DNA from 2 places in the Salinicoccus sp. CNSTN-B1 genome. Region 2 is predicted to be linked to the other one. Evidence: predicted binding sites of a transcription regulator. Region 2 holds the regulator's gene; the other holds the start of a gene.

Region 1 (3,179 bases), 720 kb from region 2:
TTCTGCACCTGGTTTGTATGACTTGACGGAACTGCAGCGCGACGCCAACAGACAATTGAATTTTTCGGCAAAGGAAACGTTGAATGTGCTGCAGAGCCTATACGAGCGCCATAAGGTCGTCACCTATCCACGTACCGACTCAAGGTATATTTCCGAAGATATCACCCCCACGCTCCCCGAAAGGCTCAAAGCGGCAGGCATCGGCGAGTACCGGCCCATCGCAACCAAAATATTGCGCAGTGGCATAAAGGCCAATAAATCATTTGTCGATGACAGCAAAGTCAGCGACCACCATGCGATCATACCGACTGAGAACCATGTACATCCTGGAGACTTCAATGAAAGGGAAAAGCGTCTCTATGATATGATCATAAAAAGGTTCATGGCTGTGCTGCTCCCGGCACATGAATACGATCAGGTGACGGTGAAGGTGAATGCCGGGACCGAGCACTTCACGGCTCAGGGCAGCACCGTCAAGAAAGAAGGATGGAAAGCGGCATATAAGAATCATCGTGAAGATCCAGGGACTGAGCAGAAGAATCAGCAGCTCCCTGAATTGAATGAAGGCGATATCCTTGAAATTGATCGCATCAACCAGACATCCGGACAGACTAAAGCACCATCACGGTTTACAGAAGCCACCTTATTGTCGGCAATGGAAAATCCAGCCAAGTACATGGAAATGGACGACAAGCAGCTTAAGAACGTATTGGATGCGACAGGTGGACTTGGCACGGTTGCAACACGTGCGGACATCATTGAAAAATTATTGAACGCCTTTATGATTGAAAAACAAGGTCAGGAACTTCGCACGACTTCAAAAGGGCGCCAGCTGTTGGAACTGGTCCCGGATTCGCTACGCTCACCGGCCACTACAGCCATATGGGAACAGAAACTTGAGCAAATCGAAAAAGGTAGGCTGGATAGGGAAACTTTCATCAAAGAAATGAAAGCGCACACCAAAACGATCATCCAGGAGATAAAGGCGAGCGACAAGACGTACAGACATGACAATATTTCAAGCAGATCATGCCCTGACTGCGGAAAGCCGATGCTTGAAGTCAATGGCAAAAAAGGCAAGATGCTCGTATGCCAGGATCGTGAGTGTGGCCACCGCAAAAATGTTGCGCGCATCACCAATGCCCGTTGTCCGAGATGCAAGAAGAAGATGACTTTAAGTGGTGAAGGCGAGGGCCAGATATTCACATGCTCCTGCGGATACAGGGAAAAACTATCAGCGTTCGAAGCGCGCAAAAAGAAACAGGACCGCGGGAAAGTCGATAAAAAGACAGTGAAGAAGTATATGCAGAAGCAGGATGACGAAGCACCGATCAATAATGCCCTGGCAGAGCAGTTGAAAGGCTTGAAGCTTGATGACTAGATAAGTGGTGGTTTGCGTTATCGAGATGTCTATGGCATAATGTCGTGCATGCATGGAAGACCATGGACTCATTCACGAGCCTCCATATGACGAATGTATAAAGGAGAGGTACCTTGACACAGTGTAACAATTGTGGAGAGAACTGGAATTTTAAACATGTCATGACACAATATCTGGCATTCAATCCATCAATGGACTGTCCGTCATGCGGTGAAAAGCAGTACTTGTCCAGCAAGTATGCCAAAAGATGTGTGGCTGCCACGCTGCTGCTGCCCATCCTCATGCTGCTGCCCGCTTTTTTTGAAATATCCATCGTGGCGATGGCAATTATGTTTGCAATCGCCCTGATCGCCATAGTTTCCGTCCATCTGTTTACGGTTGAATTGATGTGCGAAGATGAAAGATGGCCAGGGCGTCTATATGACCGCATGGCAGACAGATGAAATAAATGAAGACAAGGAAGGCTCCCTTCCTTGTTTTTTTATTCACAAAAGTGTCGGTTTCGCCGCGTCCTGCCTCATTATGGGACTGCTATGATTGAAGCAGGAGGTGTCGGGATGAAATTCAAGAAACAGAATCAGCACGGTGCATGGGCCATGGTATTCATGCCGCTCATAATAGGCATGGTCGCCGGAGGCTTTCATCTTTCTCAGTTATTTTATATGGCAGGATGGTTGATGATATTCTTTATGGCGGATCACATCCTCCATTTCATCAAACGGTTCAAACGAAAGGAATATGGCTATTTGAAAGCAGCAGCCCTGTTCTTTGCAGCTGCCGCATTGCTCTTTGTCTACCCGCTCATCACCGAATACCAGATAATCTTCTTCTTTATGGCGATGATTCCATTCGGTATGGTAAATGCGCGCTATGCCTATATCAAAAGGAGCGTGCCTTGGTCAATGATGTTGCAGCCATCATCATCTTTTCAATAGCAGGCGGGGGCATTGCATTTTTGAATCTACATACATTTACAAGTGGTATCTTCTTCACCATGCTGATCAGCTTGTTATTTTTCATCAGCACTGCATTATTCGTCAAAACGATGATCAGGGAAAAGAAGAACAGGATATTTAAAATCATTTCCTTTTCGTATCATACGGCACTTTTTATACTGATGATGTGGTGGCACTGGTTTTTGGCAATCGCATTCATATTCAGCCTGATCAGGGCTGTTCTCCTGTACGGCAGGGGATGGAAGATGAAGCGGATCGGCATCCTCGAAATCATCCATGCCATATGGGTGACGTGCTGGGCGATCATCTATCTTGTCTACGTCATATAGATGAAATGAAGATTCATCAATCGTCATTCATTCTGATATAATTAATCATGAATATGAAAAAGATTGGAATGACGAAGATGGAACGGGACACCTTGTACGAATCGGCTAGAGAAAGACTCAATACTAAAAGGACCACCCGCAACGGCAAGTTGGGTCATGTCGCGAGCGCCATTTTAACCCGCACGGGCAATATTTATACAGGAGTAGCCATGGACCTGCCTTCATCAATCGGCTTCTGTGCAGAACATGCTGCAGTGTCCGCTATGGTGACGGCTGGGGAGTACGATATCGCAAGCATCATCGCCGTCTATGAGAACGGTGATGTCATGGCCCCATGCGGCAGGTGTCGCGAATTGATCAACCAGGTAGGGGAAGATAATTATGACTGCACAATCTATCTTCCTGACGGGCGCAGCGCATCCCTCCGGCAGTTATTGCCGGAACGCTGGGATGTGCGATACCTGAATTGAAGGGTGGACTATGCTAAAATTTGAGGGGAATTGAACGAAAGGG
Region 2 (3,179 bases):
TAGATGATTTCCCCGTCATGCTGTGATAACTTTTTGGCGATCGTCTTGACCAGGGTTGATTTACCGATGCCATTCGGGCCAATGATTGCGAGACGGTCGCCTTTATCGATGTTCAGATTGATGTGACTGTTTAAAGTCTCTTCGTACCCGATGGCGAGATTTTTGATTCTGAGCACATCATTGCCGCTCTCCCGTCTGATGTCGAATGAGAAGTCTGCACTTTTCGTGTCCATTCTAGGCAAGTTTATACGTTCCATGCTCTCTAGCTTCTTCCGGCGACTCTTCGCCATATTGCTTGTCGAGGCACGGGCAATGTTTTTCTCTACAAACGTTTCCAGTTCTTTAATCTCTTTCTGTTGATGTTCAAAGGCCTTCATCTGCAACGCATGGTTTTTTTCCTTTTCCTTTACATAACCCGAGTAGTCGGTATGGTAAAGGGTGCCTCTATGCATCTCGACTTCATATATCTTATCGACAGTACGATCGAGGAAGTAGCGATCATGGCTGATTATGGCTATGGCGCCTGAGAAGCTGTTAAGATACTGCTCGAGCCACGCGACGGTATCCATATCCAAGTGGTTGGTCGGTTCGTCCAGAAGGAGCAGATCAGGCTTGGATAGGAGCATCTGTCCGAGCGCAAGGCGTGTCTTCTGGCCGCCGGAGAAAGCTTCTACGCTCCGGTGGAGGTCCTCAGGCATGAACCCGAGACCGGTCAGAACGGTCTTTACTTCTGAATCTATCGTATATCCGCCTTCAGCTTCGAAGATATTCTGCACTTTCTCGTATCTATTGAGTTGGTCTTGATAGTCTTTATCATCATAGTCATGTACAGCAAGCCATTCGGCAATCCTTTCCATTTCCTTTCCCGTCTCAAGCAGCCTCGAGAAAGGGCGTAGCATTTCCTCCCTGACATTATGATTGGACTCGAGTGTCATCTGTTGTGTCAGATAACCTATTGAAATGCCTTTGGGGCTGGTGATCTGTCCTTCATCAATACTCATCTCACCGGCCATCATCTTCATCAAAGTTGTTTTTCCGGCACCATTCTTACCGACGATGCCGATTGTCTGTCCTGTTTTAATTTCCAGGTTCATATTTTCAAAAATCATATCTGTACCGAAAGATTTTTTTATGTTCCCTAATTGCATCACTATCATCATAAATCCCTCACTTTCCTCAAGTTTACAATATATAGCGTAAAAAAACGATGAAATCAGGTGACTCTTATGGCACTATAGGCGTGCAATTATGATATAATATATCAACAAAGTGCAATAGAAGAGGTGTACGAGATTTGAATAATAAAAAGAAAATCCCGAATGCAACGATGAAGCGCTTGCCCCTGTATTATAGATTCTTTAAAAACTCCGAAAAATCAGGGGTGGATCGGGTTTCTTCACGGGAGATCAGTGAAGCACTGGATATAGATTCTGCAACAATTCGGCGTGATTTCTCCTATTTCGGTGAACTTGGCCGAAAAGGTTACGGATACAACGTCAAGAGCCTGTTGAAATTCTTTATGGAACATATCCAGGGCAACCAGAAGCGGAATGTCGCCATCATCGGTGCAGGTAACTTGGGTAGTGCATTATTGAACTATAAATTCAGCAACATAAATGATAGAATGAACATAGTTGCTGCATTTGACAATGACAGCAGCATTGTCGGAACAACAATCAATGATACTACAGTCCACCACTCGGATGAAATTGAAAAGATGGCTAAAGAACACGGCATAGATGTGGCAATCCTCACATTGCCTGCAGAAGTCAGCCAGGAGATGGCTGAACGTCTTGAGGCGGCCGGAATTAAAGGCATTCTTAATTTTACACCGATGAGGCTGGATGTAAGCGATGGAATCTATGTACACAATATAGATTTGAGTGTCGAATTGCAGGCACTGTTCTTTTATATGAAACATATCTAGGAGGGATACTGTGCTCGAAATGTTCATACCGACTACACTTATGGTAGTAACGCCAACGAGTATGATTGTAATTGCGGTTGTAGCGCTCATCATATTCGGACCTAAGAAACTGCCCCAATTCGGAAAAGCCATGGGCTCCACTTTGAAGGAATTCAAAGATGCAACAAAAGGCCTTGCTACAGATGATGATGACGAAGAAGAAGAGAAGAAGAAATCCCAGAAGAAAATCGAATCTGAAGTATAAAGGTCTTGAGGTGGCGGAAGCCGCCTTTTTTTAAAGAGGTGGAAAATTGATGAATGAATTGGAAAAGAAGGAAATCACTGAGCACCTTGATGAATTGCGCAAACGGCTTATGATCGTCATATACTTTTTTGCAGGCGCAATGCTGGTCGGCTTTTTCCTTTCTAAACCGTTAATATACCAGGTTCAGGAAGCACCGTGGACCGAATCCATACAGATGCACGCATTCCAAGTGACCGATCCGCTTAAAATATATCTGATGGTCATCATGATCATCGGTTTTGTAATCGTACTCCCGGTAATACTGTATCAGATATGGGCCTTCGTATCGCCGGGGCTCTACAGCAATGAGAGGAAGCTGACGCTATCCTACATTCCGATTGTCATGCTGCTTATGCTTCTTGGCATGGCTTTCAGCTACTTCATACTTGTACCATACATCATACAATTCACCTTTGAACTGTCAGAAGATATAGGGATAGAGACGACGATCGGCATCAATCAATATTTTGGTTTCCTGTTCAGGACAGTCCTGCCATTCGGCCTGATTTTCCAAATGCCGATACTGGTACTTTTCCTGACTCAGCTGGGGCTGCTGACCCCAATGTTTTTGAAGAAGAACAGAAAGTATGCCTATTTCATCCTGTTGGTTGTAGCAGCTTTGATTGCGCCACCTGATTTGATGACCCATATCATGTTGACAATCCCGATGATCGTCCTGTACGAAATCAGCATCTATATTTCCAAAATCGGTTACCGTAGACATTTAAGGGCAGAGCAAAAGGCAATTGAAGAATCATTGGACTAAGATTTGGGAGGTTTTTTGAGATGGCATTGGATTCAGATGGAAGGATGTTCAGCCATCCATCGGCTGATGGGCAGCTTGATACACATATCCCAAAAAACGTGTCGCATGAATGGCGACAGCGTTATCATGTGCAACCCCCTACAGGGGCCTTGAATGGCCTTGCGGGCCTTGTGTCGGATGATGAGGGGTATCATTTGTTCTAT

Evidence for each region. Region 2 encodes Rex, which represses fermentation and respiration genes when NADH is low (regulators of the CRP and FNR family bind a similar motif). Its sites were predicted from a motif close to TTGTGAAATATTTCACAA; they were not measured.
Region 1: the regulator Rex is predicted to act here: its motif matches at 1,855-1,872, upstream of ACYF68_RS08380 (YwiC-like family protein).

Annotation. Positions count from the first base shown of each region.
Region 1 is NZ_JBTWMN010000004.1:1,405,408-1,408,586, reverse strand. It holds gene ACYF68_RS08390 (DNA topoisomerase III) at 1-1,381, shown strand, start outside; gene ACYF68_RS08385 (TIGR04104 family putative zinc finger protein) at 1,495-1,824, shown strand; gene ACYF68_RS08380 (YwiC-like family protein) at 1,939-2,316, shown strand; gene ACYF68_RS08375 (hypothetical protein) at 2,277-2,666, shown strand; gene ACYF68_RS08370 (cytidine deaminase family protein) at 2,735-3,136, shown strand.
Region 2 is NZ_JBTWMN010000004.1:682,122-685,300, forward strand. It holds partial or broken gene ACYF68_RS03995 (ABC-F family ATP-binding cassette domain-containing protein) at 1-1,157, opposite strand, end outside; gene ACYF68_RS04000 (redox-sensing transcriptional repressor Rex) at 1,295-1,927, shown strand; gene ACYF68_RS04005 (twin-arginine translocase TatA/TatE family subunit) at 1,947-2,171, shown strand; gene tatC (twin-arginine translocase subunit TatC) at 2,221-2,976, shown strand; partial or broken gene ACYF68_RS04015 (glycoside hydrolase family protein) at 3,021-3,179, shown strand, end outside.